DNA from 4 places in the Streptomyces sp. NBC_00683 genome. Region 2 is predicted to be linked to each of the others. Evidence: riboswitches for the same ligand, from Rfam matches in the RefSeq annotation. Region 2 holds a riboswitch; each other region holds the start of a gene.
The links. A riboswitch is a leader RNA that binds a small molecule or an ion and turns the genes downstream of it on or off. The one in region 2 is predicted to bind cyclic di-AMP.
Positions count from the first base shown of each region.

Region 1: another riboswitch for cyclic di-AMP. It lies ahead of OG257_RS05715 (M23 family metallopeptidase); the one in region 2 lies ahead of OG257_RS09790 (transglycosylase SLT domain-containing protein).
Region 3: another riboswitch for cyclic di-AMP. It lies ahead of OG257_RS22975 (transglycosylase family protein); the one in region 2 lies ahead of OG257_RS09790 (transglycosylase SLT domain-containing protein).
Region 4: another riboswitch for cyclic di-AMP. It lies ahead of OG257_RS15355 (C40 family peptidase); the one in region 2 lies ahead of OG257_RS09790 (transglycosylase SLT domain-containing protein).

Region 1 covers NZ_CP109013.1:1,278,917-1,284,162, forward strand. The annotation lists gene OG257_RS05700 (STM4012 family radical SAM protein) at 1-488, shown strand, start outside; gene OG257_RS05705 (STM4011 family radical SAM protein) at 485-1,423, shown strand; gene OG257_RS05710 (SGNH/GDSL hydrolase family protein) at 1,495-2,322, opposite strand; gene OG257_RS05715 (M23 family metallopeptidase) at 2,489-3,427, opposite strand; cyclic di-AMP (ydaO/yuaA leader) riboswitch at 3,432-3,590, opposite strand; gene OG257_RS05720 (tyrosine-protein phosphatase) at 4,011-4,823, shown strand; gene OG257_RS05725 (DUF6126 family protein) at 4,833-5,006, opposite strand; gene OG257_RS05730 (helix-turn-helix domain-containing protein) at 5,076-5,246, opposite strand, start outside.
Region 2 covers NZ_CP109013.1:2,231,369-2,236,614, forward strand. The annotation lists gene OG257_RS09775 (DedA family protein) at 1-234, shown strand, start outside; gene OG257_RS09780 (sensor histidine kinase) at 318-1,508, shown strand; gene OG257_RS09785 (response regulator transcription factor) at 1,508-2,143, shown strand; gene OG257_RS09790 (transglycosylase SLT domain-containing protein) at 2,241-3,098, opposite strand; cyclic di-AMP (ydaO/yuaA leader) riboswitch at 3,101-3,287, opposite strand; gene OG257_RS09795 (hypothetical protein) at 3,644-3,880, shown strand; gene OG257_RS09800 (flavodoxin family protein) at 3,966-4,418, opposite strand; gene OG257_RS09805 (thioesterase II family protein) at 4,564-5,246, shown strand, end outside.
Region 3 covers NZ_CP109013.1:5,125,746-5,130,991, reverse strand. The annotation lists gene OG257_RS22985 (FtsB family cell division protein) at 1-137, opposite strand, end outside; gene eno (phosphopyruvate hydratase) at 247-1,533, opposite strand; gene OG257_RS22975 (transglycosylase family protein) at 1,874-2,563, opposite strand; cyclic di-AMP (ydaO/yuaA leader) riboswitch at 2,564-2,734, opposite strand; gene OG257_RS22970 (transglycosylase family protein) at 3,025-3,987, opposite strand; gene OG257_RS22965 (cytochrome P450 family protein) at 4,093-5,246, opposite strand, start outside.
Region 4 covers NZ_CP109013.1:3,499,556-3,504,801, reverse strand. The annotation lists gene OG257_RS15370 (GNAT family N-acetyltransferase) at 1-722, opposite strand, end outside; gene OG257_RS15365 (C40 family peptidase) at 770-1,840, opposite strand; gene OG257_RS15360 (hypothetical protein) at 2,196-2,549, shown strand; gene OG257_RS15355 (C40 family peptidase) at 2,614-3,768, opposite strand; cyclic di-AMP (ydaO/yuaA leader) riboswitch at 3,767-3,927, opposite strand; gene pcrA (DNA helicase PcrA) at 4,185-5,246, shown strand, end outside.

The DNA of each region.
Region 1 (5,246 bases), 950 kb from region 2:
TGTTCCGCCGCACGGGCGCGCACCCGGCGGGCCCGGACGACTACGCCTGCCAGACCGACGGCATGATCGGGCTCGGCTGCGGCGCCCGCTCGTACACCTCCTCGCTGCACTACTCCTTCGACTACGCGGTGGAGATGCGCGAGATCCGGGGCATCATCGACGGCTTCACGGCCACCGAGGACTTCTCGCGCGCCGAGGTCGGACGGTACGTCGACGGCGACGAGGCGCGCAGGCGCCACCTCCTGCAGTCGTTGCTCCAGGCCGAGGGCATGCACCACGACGGATACCGCGAGCGCTTCGGCACCGACCCCTTCGGGGACTTCCCGGGGGAACTCGGCGCCTTCGAGGAGCGCGGCTGGCTGGACGGGGCCGCGGGCCCCGGCCTGCTGCGGCTCTCCCCCGAGGGCCTCGCCCACTCCGACGCGCTGGGCCCCGAGCTGTTCTCCCCCGCCGTACGGGCCGCGATGGCCGCGTACGAAGTGAAATGAGCCCTGTGACGCCGACGCCTGCGGACCTGACGATCCTGTACCGGGGCCCGCTGGCGTCGTGCGACTACGACTGCCCCTACTGCCCGTTCGCCAAGCGGCGGGACAGCGGGGAGCAACTGCGCGCCGACCGTGCGGCTCTGGAACGGTTCACGGCGTGGGCCGCCGCTCAGACCGGCGAGCGGTTGTCGGTGCTCTTCACGCCGTGGGGCGAGGGGCTGGTCCGGTCCTGGTACCGGCACGCTCTCGTCGAGCTGTCCCGGCTCCCGCACATCGGCCGGGTCGCCATCCAGACCAATCTCGGCGGCCGCACCGGCTGGCTGGCCGATGCCGCACGGGACAAGGTCGCCCTGTGGTGCACGTACCACCCGGGCCAGACGCCGTACGAGCGGTTCCTCGGCAGGTGCCGGGAGCTGACCGCCCTCGGGGTCCGTTACAGCGTCGGTGTCGTGGGGCTGGACGCCCATCTCGACGAGGCCCGGCGACTGCGCGAGACGCTGCCCCCTGAGGTGTACCTCTGGGTCAACGCCGCCGAGGGGCACACGTACACGGACGAGGAGGCGGACCGCTGGACGGCCCTGGACCCCCTGTTCCCGTACAGCCGGCATCCGCACCGCTCGGCCGGGATGCCCTGCCGGACGGGTGAGTCGGTCGTCTCGGTGGACGGCGACGGCACGGTGCGCCGCTGCCACTTCGTCCGCGCCGAGCTCGGCAACCTCTACGACGGCAGCTTCCGGCGCTCGTTGGGTCCGCGTGGCTGTCCGCTCGATGTGTGCGACTGCCACATCGGCTATGTGCACCTGGAGACGCTGCCGTTGTACGACGTCTTCGCGGGCGGAGTGCTGGAGCGGATACCCGCGGGCCCGGTACGGGTACCTACCGCGGACACGCTCCGTGGAGCGGTACCGCGGCGCTCGCTGCCCGTCGTCACTCGCTGAGCGAACCGAGTGCGCTGAGCGCACTGATCACAGGCGTCGGAAACGCGTGTGATCAGTGCGCTCGGAGGTGCTCAGAGCGGGAGCAGGTCGGGGCGCTTGGCCTCGACGTGGTCACCGGAGGACTCACCGCGTAGGCGCCGGCCGATCCACGGTACGAGGTACTCGCGGGCCCAGGCCATGTCGTCGCGGCGCACCTCGAGTGCCCCGCGGTGTACCTGCGGTGGCCACAGCTGGTCGGGGTCGGCCGGCACATCGAGGCCGAGGACCTGGGCGGCGCGCAAGGCGACCCGGGTGTGTCCCTCCGCCGAGAGGTGCAGCCGGTCGTTGTCCCAGGCACGCCTGTCCTGCACGGACCGGAGCGACCACAGGTCCAGGACCGGGCAGTCGTAGCGGTCGGCGATGGACCGTACATGGGCGGTGTACGTGGCGATCTTGCCCCGCAGGTGCCGGAGCACCGGAACGCCGCGGGTGTCGAAGCCGGTGGTGATCATGACGGTGCCGACCGAACGGGTCAGGTCGGCGACCGCGCGCTCGAAGCGCTCGGCCACGTCGTCCGGATCGCTACCGGGCCGGATGATGTCGTTGCCGCCCGCGCAGAAGCTCACCAGATCCGGTGCGAGTTCCTTGGCGCGGGGGACCTGCTCCTCGACTATCTGGTCGAGGAGGCGTCCGCGTACGGCGAGATTGGCGTACCGGAAGTTCCCGTGCGGGCCGTCCGCGGGGCCGGCCGCTGCATCGGGGAGGGGGAGCTGGTCCGCCAGAATGACCGCGAAGCGGTCCGCCCAGCCGACGAGCGTCCCGTCGGGGCCGGGGTCTCCGACGCCCTCGGTGAAGCTGTCGCCAATCGCTGCGTACGACCCGATGGTGCCTCGTTGTTTGTTTCTCGAATCGTCTGCCACAAGCGCATATCCTGCACCTTCGAATGTGACCTACGCGACCGTAATAAGGGGTTGACGGGTGGTGAGATAGACCACCCGGTCAGGTTTTGGTAAAGCCGGAATAAGCAGAGGGGCGGTGCGCCGCCGCGCACCGCCCCTCTTGAGCTCACCGAGCCGCCCGATTGCGTCAGATGGAGACGCCGTGCGAGCGCAGGTAGGCGATCGGGTCGACGTCCGAGCCGTAGCTCGGGCCGGTGCGGACCTCGAAGTGGAGGTGCGGGCCGGTGGAGTTGCCGGTGGACCCGGAGAGGCCGATCTGCTGGCCGCCGGTGACGGTCTGGCCGGCCGAGACGCCGAGGGACGACAGGTGGGCGTACTGGGAGTACATGCCGTCCTCGTGCTGGATGACGACCTCGTTGCCGTACGCACCGCTCCAGCCCGCGGAGACCACGGTGCCCGGGCCGATGGACCGGACGCTGGTGCCGGAGGCGGCCTGGAAGTCGGAGCCGGTGTGGTAACCGCTGGACCAGCTGGCACCGGCGACGCGGTACTGGGTGGAGACGCTGGCGTTGGCCACCGGGGTGGTGTAGCCGGAGCTGTTGCTCTCCGAAGCACCGGTGGTGTCGGCGGCGTTGGTGGCCGTCGACGCCTTCTCGGCCGGAGCGGCGGCCTTCGGGGCCGACTCCGCCTTCGAGGGGGCGGCCTTGGAGGGAGCGGCCTTGGGCGCGGACTCCGTGGTGGAGCCGGATGCCTTGACGCCGAGGGTCAGCTTCATGCCCGGGAAGATCAGGCTCGGGTTGTCGCCGACGACCTCACGGTTGTCCTTGTACAGCTTCTCCCAGCCGCCCTTGACCTTCTTCTCGGCCGCGATCTTCGCCAGATAGTCACCGGCCACCACGGAGTAGGTCTTGGATGCGCTCTGCTTCTTCGCCACGGAGGCGGCCGGCGCGTGGTGCGCCGCACTGGCCGCCGCGGGCTTGGCGGCGGGCGCGGACTGCTCCGCGGCGAAGGCGCCGGTGGCGCCGATCAGCGGAAGGGCGAGGACGGCGCCGCCGGTCCCTGCGGCGAGGACGCCGCGGGAGATCGGGCTGGCCTTCGTACGACGGTGCTTACCCTTTGCGGGCATGGGGAATTCCTCTCCGGCGCCTGCGAGGTGAGCTGTCGGGTTCGGACTGGAGATGCCCGGCCGCGCTGAGCGCGTCTTGACCCCAAGCCGTTCCGGATCACTCCGGTCGGCGGCTTACCTGGTTCCCCCGCTCCTGCCACACGTGAGTCGGTGCGGATTCCGGGCGGCGGCAGGATTAGGCGTTCCGTCCGGATTGACGGTGACCGTAAGCGAGTCAGGACGCCGGGAACAAGCCACCGGTTGCGTACCGGAATGGGCGGTTCAATTCCGCTTCCGAATTCCGGTCACACTCCGTGGATTACGGATCTTGGCTTTCCGCGCGGCGTATGGATTACCTCTCGGCAGATTCGCCACACACCGTCACGGATATGATCCCGCTCACCTGTCGCATCCCATCTCCCGTATAAGCGGGGCATGTTCTGCTAAATACACCAATACGGACATGTCATGGCCGCCACCCCCGGCCACCGCGACCGGGAAGGCACCGGAGGGCGAAACGATTGCCCGATGAATCCATGTCGTATCGTCGCGGGCGTGCCCCTGTCGGCGAGCGGCGCCGACGCCAGACACTCCAGGAGTCCTTGTGACGCAGCAGCTGCCAGAGGTTCCGTCGACAGACGCCGAGCTGACCGGTGTCCGCAACTTCCGCGACGTGGGCGGCCTGCCGACCACGGACGGCGGCAGGGTGCGCTACGGGCGCCTCTACCGCAGCGGCCACCTGGCGCACGCCACCGAGACGGACGCGGCATTCCTGGCCGGACTCGGCCTGCACACGGTCTTCGACTTCCGCAATGCCGCCGACCACAAGCTCGACGGCCTTGACGTGGAACTCCCCGGTGTCCGGAATGTCAGCATTCCTCTCTCCGACCCGGCCGACGGCGCCGAGTTCTGGCGACTGGTGCGCGACGGCGACATCCAGCAGCTGCGCTCGATCCTCGCCGACGGCAAGGGGACGGCCCGCATGATCGCGTCCTACCGGTCGATCATCACGGACCGCACCGCGGAGCACAGCAGGGTCCTGCACGCGCTGGCCGAGGACAGCGTGCCGGCGCTGATGCACTGCGCGGCGGGCAAGGACCGGGCCGGTCTGTCGATCGCGATCTCGCTGCTGGCCGTCGGCGTCGAGAAGGAGGCCGTCGAGGCCGACTACCTCAAGTCCAACGACGCCCACCGCCGCTACAAGGTGCGGCGCAGCGACACGTCGTCGGCGGGGATGTCGGACGAGGTGATGGAGCTCCTCAACCCGCTCTTCGGTGCGCACTCCGACTACCTCGCCGCCGCCTTCGCCGCGATCGAGGAGACCTGGGGCGGTACGGACCGCTACCTCAGCGAGGGGCTGAAGCTGGCGCCCGAAACCCGCGAGAGGCTGCGCGAGCGCCTCGTCGAGGAGGCGTAGCGCAGGCGGTCAGCCTTTGCCCGCCACGGTGAACAGGAGAAAGAGGAAGGCCGCGACGACGTGGCCGGCCACCAGATAGGCGACGAGCCGGATGACGACACCACGGGGCATCTTCCGCTCGTGCGTGTCCTTGTTCTCCCGCAGGCGCGGGGTGAGCGGGTCGTAGTGCTCCGAATCGGACATGGCAGTCCTCTCTTTCGGCCCTCGGGCCGAGGTGGCCGGTGTGCGGCAGGTGCGGTGGGGCGTGGGAGGTCAGCGAAGGCGCGTCCCACTGCCGAGGCACAGCTCCGCCGAGGGGCTCTGCAGCAGGGTGTGGACGAAGAGCAGCTCGGCGCCACCGCGGTCGAGTGCCGCGATCCGGTGCGGGGTGAGCGAGTCGAAGTGCGCGCTGTCCCCCGGGTCGAGGTCGTGCACGGTCTCCCC
Region 2 (5,246 bases):
GTGGAGCGCATGCCGTTCGCTCTCTTCGTCGTCCTGACGGCCCTGGGGAGCCTGATGTGGAACTCGGTCCTGGTGATGGCCGGTTACTGGCTCGGCGACGGGTGGGACACCGTGGAGGCCTACGTCGGAGTGCTGTCCAAGGCCGTCGTCGTACTCGCCCTGGTGGCCGTCGCCGGGTACGTCGGAGTGCGGCTGCGCTCCCGCGACCGGGGGCAGCACCGCCGTACCCCGTGAGCTCCCGGCCGTCCGCGGGACGATCACGGTCCGCCGGTATCGTGTGGCCCGCGCCTGTCCCGGTATCCCTGCAGGAGGACGTCATGGACGACGCGGCACGCCCGCTCCGGGACTCCGGGGGCGCCGGGACCGTCCCCGCGGCACAGCCGTTCCCGCTCCCCCGCCGGGCCGCCGGCGCTCTGCTCGGCTGCTGCACCGCGCTCCTGGGCCTGCTGTACTTCGCGGTTCCGGGCGCGGCGCTGGGACCGTTCCTCCTGTGGCCCCGTACCCACGGCCGCGCGCTCGCCCTGCTGGCCGGTGGGGCCCGCAGGCTCGCGGAGCTGGAGCGGTGGCGGCGCGGTGTCTTCTTCGGTGACGTGTTCCCCGTACACCGTGCGTCCGGGCGGGCCGTCCTGCGTTACGTGGCCGCGCGCACCTGGACCGGCGTCCTGTTCGCCTTCGTGACCGGGCTGCTCGTGTTCGGGGCCGTACTGGCCGGACTCCTGGCCGCCGGGGTGGTCCGGTCGACCACGAGCTGGCAGGAGTTGCTGCCCCAGGCCGCCCTCGGCGGTGTCCTGCTCTTCCTCGACCTGCAGGGGCTCGTCTCCCTGGGCGCCCTCGACGCCCGGCTGGCCCGTGAGCACTTCGGCCCCTCCGCACGGGAGTTGCTGGAACAGCGGATCGACGAACTCGCCGCCAGTCGTGCCGGGGTCCTCGAAGCGGTCGACACGGAGCGCCGGCGCATCGAACGCGATCTGCACGACGGCGTCCAGCAGCGGCTCGTCGCCCTGGCGATGCTCCTGGGCCGCGCCCGCCGCAACCGGACGCCGGAACAGGCCGAAGCGCTGCTGCGCCAGGCGCACAAGGAGTCGAGGGACGTCCTCACGGAGCTACGGGAGGTGGCCTGGCGCGTCTATCCGTCGGCGCTGGACAGCCTGGGTCTCGAGGAGGCGCTCGGCGGCGTGGCCGAGCGGTGCGTGATTCCGCTGCGCATGGAGTTCGCTCTCGCGGTGCCGCTGCCCAGGCCGGTGGAGACAGCCGCGTACTTCGTGGTCTCGGAGGCCGTCACCAACGCGGCCAAGCACTCCGGTGCCACACACATCTCCGTCACCGTCCGGGGCGACGGGAACCGGGTGTCGGTGCGGGTCCGGGACAACGGCATCGGTGGTGCGGATCCTGCGGGCAGCGGGCTGACCGGGCTACGGAGCCGGGTCGACGCGCTCGACGGCCTGCTGCACATCGAAAGCCCCCCGAAGGGACCGACCACCATCACCGCGGAGCTGCTGTGCGCGTAATGCTCGCCGAGGACTCGACGCTGCTCCGGGAGGGCCTCGTCCGACTGCTGGCGGAGGAGGGGCACGACGTCCTCGCCGCGGTGGGAGACGGAACATCCCTGGTCCGGGAGGCCGAGGCGCGGACACCGGACCTCGTCGTCGTCGACATCCGGATGCCTCCCACCCATACCGACGAGGGGCTGCGGGCCGCCCTGGACATCCGCGAGCGGTGGCCGGCGGTCGGTGTGCTGGTGCTGTCCCAGCATGTCGAGCGCACCTATGCGGCCCGGTTGCTGTCAGGGGGCGCCGAGCGGGTGGGGTACCTGCTCAAGGACCGGGTCGCGCAGGTCGACGAGTTCCTCGACGCGCTGGAGCGGATCCGGGCGGGGGGTGTGGTGCTCGACCCCGAGGTCGTACGGCAGCTGGTGCTCCGCAGTACCCACAGCGATCCGCTGGCCGGGCTGACTCCCCGGGAACGCACGGTCCTGCAGGAGCTGGCGCAGGGTCGCACCAACGCCGCCATCGCACAGCGGCTGCACCTGTCGCTGAGTTCGGTCGAGAAGCACCTCGGCTCCGTCTTCGACAAGCTGGAGCTGCCGAGCACCACGGAGTACAGCCGCCGGGTCCTCGCGGTGCTGCACTACCTGAAGTCGTAGGACCGGCGCGGGAGGGCGGGACACACAGACGGGTGGTGCGGGTTCGTCCGAACCCGCACCACCCGTCGGTCGTTCTCAGCCGTCACACGGCCGTGTGTCAGTAGGCTCCGAAGACGTTGTCGATCGAGCCGTACCGGTCTGCGGCGTAGTTGCACGCGGCGGTGATGTTGGCGACCGGGTCGTAGCTGTCCGAGGACGTACCGGGCACGTGGTAGGCCTCGAAGGTCGGGTCGATGACCTGCAGGAGACCCTTGGACGGGATGCCTGCGGCGGCGTTCGAGTCCCAGTTGTTGATGGCGAGCGGGTTGCCCGAGGACTCACGCATGATGTTGCGGTGGATGCCGTCGTAGCTGCCGGGGATGCCGTGCTCGGCCATGACCGCCAGCGACTCCTTGATCCAGCCGTCGAGGTCGTTCGTGTACGTGGCCGGCTGGGCCGCGGGAGCGGCGGCGGGCGCGCCCTGGGCGGCGAGCTTCGTGCTCGTGCGCTCCGAACGGTCGGCGCGGTCGGCGCTCTTCTCGGCGCGGTCCGCAGCGCCGGAGGCCTTGGATTCGGCCTTGCCGGCCTTCGCGGCCTTGTTCTCGGCCTTGGCGCCGATGGTCAGCTTCAGACCGGGGCGAATCAGATCGGGGTTGTCGCCGACAGCCGCGCGATTGTCCTTGTACAGCTCCTGCCAGCCACCGCTCACGGAATGTCCCCGTGCGATCTTGGCGAGAGAGTCGCCCAAGATCACGGAATAGGTGACGGGCGCGGACTTCTTGGCCGTAATTCCCTTTACGGAAACGGCAGTCGACGTCGACGCCTTTTCGATGGCGACCGGCTGGGCCGGTGCCGCGAAGGCGCCGGTCGCACCGATCACGGGGAGGGCCAGAGCGGCTCCGCCCGTGCTCACGGCGATGATGCCGCGCGTCAGCGAACTGGTCCTGGAACGACGGTGCTTACCCTTTGCGGGCATGGTGAATTCCTCTCCGTCGCCTGCGAAGTGAGCTGTCGGGTTCGGGCTGGAGATGCCCGGTCGCACGCGAATGCGACTTCACCCCGAGCCGCTCCGGATACCGGATCGGCGCTTACCTGGGTCCCCCGCTCCTGCCGTACGTGAGTGGTCGGGTTACCGGACGGCGGCAGGATTCGGCGTTCCATCCGGAGTGAGGGTGACCGTAGGCGAGAAATAGCGAAAGGAACAAGCCCCGAATTGGTGATCACAATTCATTCGCAAGATCGAATGATGGAAATTCGTGTAATCGACCCCACACGGCGAAGCCAACTTTCTTGGCGCACAAGGGGACCGGCCGACGGCCCACGACGTCGTCGGCACGACAGGTGACGCTGGTCACGGAGTCCGATAAGGGCGATTTGCGCTGTGCCGAAAGATCACGGGCCGCACGATATGGGGCCTTATGAATTGCGGGATCAATACCGAAAAACGACCAAATCCGGCATACAGCCCATTGAAGCCGCACCTGGGCATACCGCGGACGTCCACGTGGAACCGATCCACGCATGACCGAAAGCGCGAGCCCCAGCCCCTCGAACCCGCCGATCACCGTCCTGGCCGTTCAGCCGGGAGATCCGCCCTTCCGCCTCGTGGAGATCGACGGAGAGATCGTCGGCAGGGCGACGGCGATGACGGACGTGCTCGTCATCGCCAATGCGGCCGGAATCACCGTCCATGACCTCGACGACCCCGCCACGGTGCGATGGGTGGGCGGCGGCAAGCTCACTTGGCGGCCGCACTGAGCAGCGGACGGTTCGTCCTGCCCGGCACTGCGTGACCCGCGGCTCGCAGTGCCGGGCCGAGCAGCGCCCGGGAGGGCGCGCCGCCTCAGCCCATCAGCCCGGCGGCGACCGTCGCTCCCAGTTCCCAGCACGCCTCGATGTCGGCCTTGCCCGGCTCGCCCGTCACCGTCACGGCGTCGGCCGTACGGCGCCAGCCCAGGCCGGTCGTGATCGACTCCATGGCCCGCACGGCGCCGGTGACGTCGTTGCCGCCGTGCACGTAGTAGCCGAAGGGCCGGCCGCGCGTCGCGTCCAGGCACGGGTAGTAGACCTGGTCGAAGAAGTGCTTGAGGGCGCCGGACATGTAGCCGAGGTTCGCCGGGGTCCCGAGAAGGTAGCCATCGGCGGCGAGCACGTCGGAGGCGGTGGCGGAGAGCGCCGCGCGCCGTTCGACCCTGACCCCTTCGATCTCCTCCGTCGTCGCACCGGAGACGACGGCTTCGAACAGCGCCTGGCAGTTCGGCGAGGGTGTGTGATGCACGATCAGCAGAGTGGCCACACCAAGGAACCCTGCCGCCCCGATCCGCCGACCGCAAGCGAGGCACGCACCGGCGGGCGCGGGGACGCATTGTCCCGTGCGGCAGGTCATGAACACTTATCCTGTTCTGCCACCGCCAGCAAGCTCCCCCCGACTTGGTGAACTCATGTCTCAGCAGCACGCACATGACGACGATTCCTGGATACGGCGCTTCGCGCCCACCGCGCAGAGCACGGCACAACTCGTCTGCTTTCCGCACGCGGGAGGATCGGCGGGATACTTCCGTCTCCTGGCCCACGCCCTCGCACCCGGGATCGACACACTGGCCATCCAGTACCCGGGGCGCCAGGACCGGCACGGGGAGCCGCTCCTCGACAGCGTGGACGAGCTGGCCGACGCCGCCTTCGCCGTCCTGCGCCACCGGCTCGAAGCCCCCTTCGCCTTCTTCGGCCACAGCCTGGGCGCAGTCGTCGCCTTCGAGGTGGCCCGCCGGTTCGAGCAGCAGACACCGCACGGACCGGTGCGGCTCTTCGCCTCCTCCCGCCGGGCGCCGTCGATCGCACGCGAGGGGACGGTCCACCTCCGCGACGACGACGGCCTGGTCGCGGAGATCGTGCGGCTCGGCGGCACGGACCGGTCCGTTCTGGAGGACCCCGAAATGCGGGAGCTGATCCTGCCGGTCGTACGGGCCGACTACCGCGCGGTCGAGACGTACACGGCCCCGCCCGGAGCCCGGCTCACCTGTCCCGTCTCGGTGTTCGCGGGCGCATCCGACCCGGTGACCTCGGCCGCGGACGTGACGGCCTGGGAGGCGCACACCACCAAGGGCACCGACGCGCAGGTCTTCGA
Region 3 (5,246 bases), 2.9 Mb from region 2:
AACGCGGCCCTGCCGGTGAGCCGGGAGCGGCGGGCCTGGCGGCGGTTCTGGGACCGGTACACGCGGGCCGCGGTCTGCTCCCCGAGCAGCCGCAGCCTGGTCGCGGTGGAGAACCGGTCGCGGTCCTTCCCGGCCATCTCGCCTCCCCATTACGCACGTCCGTCCCCGCACACGGTACGGGACCGAGTGCGGGGACGGACGGAGGCTGGTGCCGCGAAGCGGGGCTCAGCTCCTGCTGCCGGGCGCTCAGCCCTCGAAGCGGAACCGCGGGAACGCCGAACGGCCCGCGTACACCGCGGCGTCGTCGAGGATCTCCTCGATGCGCAGCAGCTGGTTGTACTTGGCGACACGGTCCGAGCGGGCCGGGGCGCCGGTCTTGATCTGGCCGCAGTTCACGGCGACGGCGAGGTCGGCGATGGTGACGTCCTCGGTCTCACCGGAGCGGTGGGACATCATGCACTTGAAGCCGTTGCGCTGGGCCAGCTCGACGGCGTCCAGGGTCTCGGTCAGCGAACCGATCTGGTTGACCTTGACGAGCAGGGCGTTGGCCGAGCCCTCCTCGATGCCACGGGCCAGGCGCTCGGGGTTGGTGACGAACAGGTCGTCACCGACGATCTGCACCTTGCCGCCGAGCTTGTCGGTGATGACCTTCCAGCCGGCCCAGTCGTCCTCGTACAGCGGGTCCTCGATGGAGACCAGCGGGTACGCGGAGACGAGCTCCTCGTAGTACTCGGTCATCTCGGCGGCCGAGCGGGACTTGCCCTCGAACTCGTACTTGCCGTCCTTGTAGAACTCGGACGCGGCAACGTCGAGGGCGAGCGCGATGTCGCGGCCCGGAACGTAGCCGGCTTCCTTGACGGCTTCGAGGATCAGGTCCAGGGCGGCGCGGTTGGACTCGAGGTTCGGGGCGAAGCCGCCCTCGTCACCGAGACCGGTGGACAGGCCCTTGGTCTTGAGGACCTTCTTCAGCGTGTGGTAGATCTCCGCGCCCCAGCGAAGGGCCTCGGAGAAGGACTCGGCGCCGATCGGCGCGATCATGAACTCCTGGATGTCCACGTTGGAGTCGGCGTGCGAGCCGCCGTTCAGGATGTTCATCATCGGAACGGGCAGCAGGTGCGCGTTCGGGCCGCCGAGGTAGCGGAAGAGCGGCAGGTCGGACGCCTCGGACGCGGCGTGGGCCACGGCCAGCGAGACGCCGAGGATGGCGTTGGCGCCGAGGGAGCCCTTGTTCTCGGTGGCGTCGAGGTCGAACATCGCCTGGTCGATGAGGCGCTGCTCGGTGGCGTCGTAACCGACGAGCTCCGGGCCGATCTGCTCGATGACGGCGAGGACGGCCTTCTCGACACCCTTGCCGTGGTACCGGTTGGGGTCGCCGTCGCGAAGCTCAATGGCCTCGAACGCACCGGTGGAGGCGCCGGACGGAACAGCAGCACGTCCCGTGCTGCCGTCGTCGAGGCCAACCTCGACCTCGACCGTGGGGTTGCCCCGGGAGTCGAGGATTTCCCTGGCTACGACGACGTCGATGGACGGCACGAGGCATCTCCTTCTGGGATATGACGCTGGTTGTGCAGGGTCACTGTGGCCTTGCGCCACGAGCCTAACCGGCTCGGCCCCCTGCGTCGGCCGACCGCCCGTCCCCTGGGACGAAAAAGGACCCAAGGGCCTGCATTCCGGGCAAAGGTCCAGAAATCTACTGACGAGTAACCACAATAGTTGAACGATCACGCACGCGGCGCGGCCGTGCGGCGCACCGCGGACACGACCCCGGCCCGGCGCACACGGGGGTGAGTGCGCCGGGCCGGGAGGGAACGCGTGGGGTGCCGCCGGACACCCCTACGCGGCCCCGAAGCCTTCGGGGAGGAGAGACCCGGGACTACTTCAGGTGGAGCTGCTGACCCGGGAAGATCAGGTCGGCGTCCTCGACGATGTCGTCGTTGAGCTTGAACAGCTTCTGCCAGCCGCCCTTGACCTTCTTCGCCTCGGCGATCGTGCTCAGGGTGTCGCCGGCCTTCACCTTGTACTCGCCGTCACCCTTCTTGACCTTGTCCCCGGTCGGGGTCGTGACGGTCTTCGAGGCCTCGGGGGCGGTGCGCTTCTCGCTGCGCGTGGTGGGCTGCTCGGCCTTGCGCTCCGGCTGGGCGGCCTTGTCGGCGCTCGGCGCGGAGGCGTCGACACCCGGGTCCACACCGTCGTTGGCGAGGCCGCCGGCACCGGCGCACGCCCAGGCGCCCGGGCCCTGCAGGTCGAGGAGCTTCTCGGCGGCGGTGATCTGCTGAGCCTTGGAGGCCAGGTCGGCGCGGGCGGCGAACTGCGTGCCGCCGGCGGCTGCCCAGCTGGACTGCGAGAACTGCAGGCCGCCGTAGTAGCCGTTGCCGGTGTTGATGGACCAGTTGCCACCGGACTCGCACTGCGCGACGGCGTCCCACGTGGCGACGGAGGCGGCGGAGGCGCCGGTCGCACCCATCAGCGGAACGGCGACTGCGGCACCGGTGACGCCGGCCAGGGTGGCGATACGGACGGCCTTGGACGGGCGACGGTGCTTGCCCTTGCTCGAAAGCAGCATGGTTCTCCTCACCGACGCCTACGAGGTGAGCTGTCGGGTTCGGGCCTGTGAGTTGCCCGGTCGCTCGCACTGGCAAGCGACTTCACCCCCAGCCGGCCCTCACCCGTCTTCCGACGGCCGGGTCCGGCACTTACCTGGGTCCCCCGCTCCTGCCTACGGCGCTTTACGCGTCGAATCCCTTCGGCCGACGGCAGGATTCGGCGTGACGGTCGAAGGTGCCCGCGGTGCGAGCGGTTCCGACCGTAAACATAGGCAACCCCCACATTCAAAGATGGACATCACGGACAATCAGGCCTTACCCGCAACTGGCGAAGGATCGTTTTCGCAGGTCGGAGGCGTCATCGGCGAACCGGGCGGACGAGAAGCGTGAGTTGACGCAAAGAGACCCATGTCTCACTTAGACATAAGTGGACATAGGCCTCTGAACTGCCCCCGATTATGGGGTGTTTTCCCGAATTGGATCAGTTGCCCGCGGCGGCTTCCGCACCGGCCCCGGCGGTCTTTTCGTCCGCCTTGGCACCCAGGTCGAGGCCCAGGTCGAGGTTCTGCCCGGGAAGGATCAGGTCCGGGTCGGAACCCAGCTCGTCCTTGTTGGCCTCGTAGAGCGCCGTCCAGCCTCCGGGCAGCTCCTGCGCGTCCGCGATCGCCCAGAGGTTGTCGCCCGCGCGGACGGTGTAGGTGCCGTCGCCGCCCTTGCGTGCGTCGGCGTCCCCGCGCGAGGCGTGCCGGCCGGACTCGCGCCCGTCCGTCGAGCCCGTGCCGGCCTCCGGGGCCGGCGTGCCACGGTGCTTGCCGCCCGGCGCCTCCGTCGAACCGTCAGAGGTCTCGGACGCCTCCGGCGAGGGAGAGGCCGAAGGATCAGCCTTGTCCGATCCGGTCGACTTGTCGGCTTTGGCGGTTTCGCTGCCCTTGTTGTCCGTGTTCCGGTTCCCGCTCGCGTCGTCCGACGCATCGGACGAGGGGGTGGCGGACGCATCGTCGGACGGGGTCGCGGTGTCCGACGGCTCGGCGGTCGGCTCACTGCCCGGGTCGACACCCGGGAGCGTGTTGTCCAGCGCGAGCCCGGAGATCACCGCGCAGCTGGCCCACGCCGTCACCCCCTGGTCGTCGAGCACCTTCTCCGCCACGGATATCTGCTGCGAGCGGCTGGCCAGGTCGGCGCGGGGCGCGAACGCCGTACCGCCGTAGGCCGACCAGGTGTCCTGCGAGAGCTGCAGGCCGCCGTAGTAGCCGTTGCCGAGGTCGGCGCTCCACATGCCACCGCTCTCGCACTCGGCGACCCGGTCCCAGGTCGAGGCGTCGGCTGCGTGCGCGCCGGTCGCACCGAGCAGCGGAATGGCGATGGCCGACCCTGTGACGCCTGCGGCGACGACGATGGCGGGTGCCTGCCGAGGGCGACGGTGTCTGCCGTTCGCGGAGCCCATGGGATTGCCTTCCGTGTGACTGACGTGTGACTGGTGAGTCGAACGGTGAACCTAGCCGTACTCGAACGTGTGTCACAAGTCGATGCAGCGGAGATCACGTGAAAGTCACAGAGTTGACAGAGTGTCACTTTTTTCGGAGCGCTGTCCGGGATCGAACTCCACGGGAAGAGTGCGAAGTCCGCGCATGATGAGCCCGCCCCGCCACCGCAAATCGGTAGGTTCCGCAGCAAGCCGCAGGTCGGGGAGGCGTCGCAACAGCGTCGCCAACGCCGCCTGGCCCTCCAGCCGGGCCAGCGGCGCACCCAGGCAGTAGTGGATGCCGTGCCCGTACCCGAGGTGCTGATTGTCACTCCGTGCGAGATCCAGCGTGTCCGCATCGCGGAAGCGCTCCGGGTCCCGGTCGGCGGCGGCCAGCACCACAAGAACGGGGTCCCCGGCCTCGATGCGCTGTCCGCCGAGCGTCACGGGTTCGGTGGCGTAGCGCCAGGTGGCGAGCTCCACCGGGCCGTCGTACCGCAGCAACTCCTCGATTCCCGTGGCCAGCAGCTCCGTCTCCCCGGCCTCGACCGAGCGCTGGAGCAGCTCGCGCTGTTCCGGATTGCGCAGCAGGGCGTAGGTGCCGTTGCCGATGAGGTTGACCGTGGTCTCGAAACCGGCGAACAGCAGGATGAACGCCATCGCCGCGGCTTCGTTCTCGGTGAGGTGCTCACCGTGGTCACTTGCCCGGATGAGTCCCGAGATCAGGTCGTCGCCGGGATTCTCCCTTTTGCGGTGGATGAGTTCGGCAAGGTAGCCGCGCATCTTCTTGACCGACCTGGCCACCCCGCCGCGCGGTCCGCCGCCGTGCCTGATCATCATGCCCGCCCAGTCCCGGAAGTCGTCCTGGTCCTCCGGAGGCACCCCCAGCAGGTCACAGATCGCGTAGATGGGGAGCGGGAAGGCGAAGTCGTGGATGAGGTCCGCCTTCCCCTCCTCGATGAACGTGTCGATGAGGCGGTCCGTCAGCTCCTGCACGCGCGGCGCGAACTCGGCGACCCGGCGCGGAGTGAACGCCTTGGAGACGAGCCGGCGCAGCCGGGTGTGGTCCGGCGGGTCGATGTTCAGGAGGTGCGTCATCAGATCCGCCTTGCGCTCCCCCGGGATGCCCGTCTTCCCCTTGGCGTTCGCCGACCCGGCGTGGTGCGCCGGATTCTTGGAGAGCCGGGTGTCGGCGAGGGCCTGCCTGGCATCCGCGTACCGGGTCACCAGCCAGGCCTCGA
Region 4 (5,246 bases), 1.3 Mb from region 2:
CCGATCCTGCGATAGCCGATGCCCGCGTAGATCCGCTCGACCTCGGGGCTCCCCGGCTCCAGCCAGACGGTGGAGCAGCCGCGTTCGAAGGCCGTCGTGGTCAGCCAGGCCGAGAGCGCGGCGCCGATGCCCCGGCGACGGAAGGCGTCGGACACTGCGAGGCCGGCCAGTTCGCTGATGCCGTCGACGGGGACCGAGCAGCCGCCCGCTCCGGCGGGCTCGTCGCCGAGCAGGGCCAGCGCCGCGACGCCGTTGCCGGCCACCGCGGCGCGCAGCCAGGCGATCTCGCCCTCGTCGGGGCCGCCTTCGCCACCGAAGCCCGTGTGCTGGACCGCGGCGGCCGCGGTGAACTCCGCGTCGGTGACGGGTTCGGCCATGCGGAGCCCGTCCACCGGCTTCGGCGGCAGGAGACCGGCCGGCGTGCAGGCCAGTACGGGGGCGTGGTTCTCCACGGTGAAGCCGGCGGCCAGCAGGGCCGGTTCGACGGCAGGGGCCCAGGAGGGCAGGTATTCCAGGCGCGGCAGCCGGTTCCGCTCGCGGAATGCCGCGACGAGGTCGTCGATGTCCCCGGCGGTGGGCTCGGCGCCCTGGTCGGGGATGGCGTAGTTGGCGTACTTCAGTTCCCAGCCCGGGTTGTGGCGCACCGTGAAGGGGCCCACCCGGTAGTGGTCGGGGGAGCGGAGGGTGAGCGTTCGCGCGTAGTTCTGGACGTCGGTGTCCATCGGCACGGGGAGCCTTCTCTCTCTCGCTGGGCCGGTCGGCGCGGAGCCTATGCCACCCGGGTCGCTCCCGCGAAAGGCATTTCGCTGATCGGTGCGATGCGGACCGGCGCGCCGGGGCGCGGGGCGTGGATCATCTGTCCGCCGCCGATGTACAGCCCGACGTGTGTGACGCCCGAGTAGAAGAAGACCAGGTCACCCGGGGCCAGTTCGGAGCGGGAGACGCGGCTGCCGGCGTTGATCTGCGTGTAGGTGGTGCGGGGCAGCGAGACACCTGCGGCGCGCCAGGCGGCCTGGGTGAGGCCGGAGCAGTCGAAGGAGGACGGGCCGGTGGCGCCCCAGACGTAGGGCTTGCCGAGTGCCCCGTACGCGAAGTCGACGGCCTGCGCGGCACGGGCGTTGGGGGCGCTGACGGAGCCGCGCGGGGTGCTGCGGTCGGCCCGGACGCCGGTGCCGCCGTGCTGGGCGTCGGCGGAGCGCTCGTAGTCGGCGCGCTGGGCGGCCGTGAGGGTGGCCAGGAGCTTGCGGGCGTCGGCCAGTTTGGTGCGGACCGCGGTCCGGTGCTTCTTCAGCTCGGCCTGGCGGTCCGCGAGTGCGGCGAGCTCCTCGTCGGCCCGGGCGCGCAGCTGGGCGATCTCGGTGAGCTGCCTGCGGACTCCGTTGACCGCGCCGGCCTGCCGGTCCCCGGCCCGGTCCAGGTAGGAGGCGCGCTCCAGGTACTGGTCGGGGTCGGAGGAGAGGGCCAGCTGGACGGCGGGGTCGAGGCCGCCGCTGCGGTACTGCGCGGCGGCGAACGAGCCGAGGGCGTTGCGCGCGGTGTTGAGGCGCTCCGTCCTGCGGGCGGCCTCGTCGCGCAGGGCGTCCAGGGACTCGGCGGTGGCGGTCGCCTTCTCCTTCGCGCCGTTGTACTTCTCGGTGGCGACCTCGGCGTCGTGGTACAGCCGGTCGACCTTGGACTTCACCTGGGCCGGGGTGAGCTGGGGCTCGGCCTGGGCGGCGCCCTCGAAGGCGGTCGCGGTAGCCGCCCCGGCGAGGGCCAGGGTGGCTGCGGTGCGGGCAGCAGGCCCGGTGAACGGACGCTGCTTGGGCTTGCGGTGAGCGGCTTTGCGTGGGACGGCCACGGGGGCGCGGGTCCTTCCGTTCGACTGCCCGTCGGGGGGTATCCGGCGGGCCCGCCGGATACCGGTGCCGGGCCACCACAGGGGGAGTGGCCCGCCACCGGAACCCGGCGGGGTGACCGGGGTGCCGCCCGGTACGGGGACGGCGGTGAAGAATCGGTCACCTGGGAGGGACGCTAAACCCGAGGCACGAGGAAGAGTCGTAATGACAGCTATTGCCCCAATGTGACGTTTCGATCAACGCAAATGACCGGAAAAACCAGCTGTTGTCGGGCAATTCGCACGGGTCGAGAGCGAACTCATAAGGAATTAGTACCTAGCTGAAGACTGGTGATATGGCCGCCGCTACGCTGCGGCCATGGACGTACTCATCAATGTCTTCGTCGCCCTGCACATCATCGGAATCGCCTCCCTGCTGGGTGGGTTCCTCACTCAGATGACGGCCATGGGGAAGGGTGCCGCGCGGTTCGGACCCGCCATGCTGCACGGTGCGCTGATGATGCTCGTCACGGGTTTCGCCCTGGTCGGGTTCAACCAGCTCGACGACCAGCCGGTGAACAACATCAAGATCGGCATCAAGCTGCTGCTCCTGGTCGTGATCCTGGCGCTCGTCTATGTGAAGCGCGACGAGGAGAAGGTCGACAAGGGCGTCTTCATGGCGGTCGGCGGGCTGACGGTCGCCAACATCTTCATCGCCACACTCTGGACCTGACCGGGCAGCCCTACGGGCCCGGTGCGTGCCGGGCCCGTAGGCAGTTCCGTCCGTGCGCTCCGTGCTACGCCGGGCGCACGCTGCCGTAGATCGGCATGTAGTAGATCGACTCCTCGCGGACGTTCGCGCCCGGCTTCGGCGCGTGGATCATCATCCCGTCGCCCTTGTAGATGCCGACGTGGCTGATGTCGTCGTAGAAGAAGACCAGGTCACCGGGCTTCAGATCGGCGGTGGCCACCCGGGTGCCCACCTCGACCTGGTCCCAGGTGGTGCGGGGCAGGTCGACGCCCGCCGCCTTCCACGCGGCCTGCGTCAGCCCGGAGCAGTCGTACGAGGACGGGCCCGTCGCCCCCCAGACGTACGGCTTGCCGATCTGGTCCCGTGCGAAGGCCAGGACCTTGTCCGCCTTCGACGCGTAGCTGCTGTCGGAGCCCGTGCCGGTGCCGGTTCCGGTGCCCGCCTCCTCCTTCGAGGCCTCGTCCGCCGCCCGGTCCGCCTCCGCCTTCGCGGCGGCGGCCTGCTGGCGCGCGAGCTCCTCCGCCTTGCGCCTGGCCTCCGCCTCCTTCTTGCGCTCCAGCTCCGCGAGCCGTGCCTTCTCCTCGGCGGTCAGCTCCGACAGCAGGGTGCGCGCCTCGGCCAGCTTGTTCTGCACCTGCTGCTTGCTGGTGCGCAGCGTGGTCTGCGACTCGGTGAGCGTCTGCAGGCTCTTCGTCGCCTCGACCCGCTTGGTCGCCGCCTCGCTCTGCTGCGTACGGAAGTCGGCGACCGCCTTCTGCTGCTGGCTGGTCATCCGGGCCATCAGCTGGTCCTGGTCGAAGTACGACTGCGGGTCGTCCGCGAGGAAGAACGTGGCCGTGGGGGCTATCGCTCCGCTGCGGTACTGCGCGGCCGCGTAGTTGCCCAGTTCCCGGCGCGTCTCGTTCAGCTTGTCGGCACGCTTGGCCGCGGCCTCGAGGAGCGCGTCGACCTTGGAGCGCTGCTGGGTGGAGGCCGCCTTCGCCTTGTTGTACTGCTGGGTCGCCGTTCCCGCCTGGCGGTAGAGGTCGTCTACCTTCTTCTGCACTTCCTCGATGCTGGGCTTGGGCTCCGCAGGGGCGGCCGTCGCGCTCTGCGTGGAGAGCAGGGTGACGGACGCGAGCGCCGCCGTCGTGAGACCGACGGCGGGGGAGCTGGTGCGCACACGGGTGCGCGGTTTGCGATGCGACGCCAAGGCCGGCATCTCCTTCCGTGGACCGCCTACCGGGTTAGCTGTCGGGTTCGGGCGGAACGGAAGGCTGCCCTACGGTCCAGCGGGACGGACCGATTCACCCCGGTGCTGCGTGTGGGTCCCCGGTTCCGGACTCCCGTGCGGGAGCGACGGATTCAGCGAGGGTGCCCGCGCGGCGTGGTTCGCCTCAAGGGGGTAACGGTCACCCGTCGGAGCACGCTAGCCAACCCGTGGTGCCCCTGTGAAGGTTGATGGCCGATATGCCCGATACATTTCCGTGACCTTTCTGGATTGACCGGTCCTATTGCGGGAAGTGCCTCCGAATCCCTACGCACTGTGGGCGATCCGTCTCGGTGCGCGCACGGATCTGGCCCTCGTGCGGAATGCGGCCCCGGGGTGTCGGTGCGGCCGCCTAGACTCGTCAGGCGATGAGCAGCCTCTTTGACGACAGTTTCCTGACCGGCCTCCAGCAAGCGGACGAGGGCCCCCCGCCACCCCCCGAGGACCACGCACCCGAAGCGGTGCCGGAGGACCTCTTCGGGGGCGTCTTCGACGGTCCCCCACCGCCGCGCGAGGCCTACTACCGCGACGGCGCCCCGCGCCCCGTCGTCGACTCCGCCGCGCTGCTCGACGGGCTGAACACCGAGCAGCGCGCCGCCGTCGTGCACGCGGGCTCCCCGCTGCTCATCGTCGCCGGGGCGGGCTCGGGCAAGACCCGGGTGCTGACGCACCGGATCGCCCACCTGCTGGCCGAGCGCGGGGTGCACCCGGGGCAGATCCTCGCGATCACCTTCACCAACAAGGCCGCGGGCGAGATGAAGGAGCGCGTCGAGCAGCTCGTCGGACCGCGCGCCAACGCCATGTGGGTCATGACCTTCCACAGCGCGTGCGTGCGGATCCTGCGCCGCGAGTCGAAGCGCCTCGGCTTCACCTCGTCGTTCTCGATCTACGACGCCGCCGACTCCAAGCGGCTGATGGCGCTGGTCTGCCGCGACCTGGACCTCGACCCGAAGCGCTATCCGCCGAAGTCGTTCACGGCGAAGGTCTCGAACCTGAAGAACGAACTGATCGACGAGGAGACCTTCGCGGGTCAGGCCGCTGACGGCTTCGAGAAGACGCTGGCGCAGGCCTACGCGCTCTACCAGGCGCGGCTGCGCGAGGCCAACGCGCTGGACTTCGACGACATCATCATGACGACGGTGCACCTGCTCCAGGCGTTCCCCGATGTCGCCGAGCACTACCGCCGCCGCTTCCGGCACGTGATGGTCGACGAGTACCAGGACACCAACCACGCGCAGTACACCCTCGTACGCGAGCTGGTGGGCCCGGCGGGCGAGGCCGACGCCCCGGGCGAGCTGTGCGTCGTCGGTGACGCGGACCAGTCGATCTACGCCTTCCGCGGCGCGACCATCCGCAACATCCTCCAGTTCGAGGAGGACTACCCGGACGCGAAGACGATCATGCTGGAGCAGAACTACCGCTCCACGCAG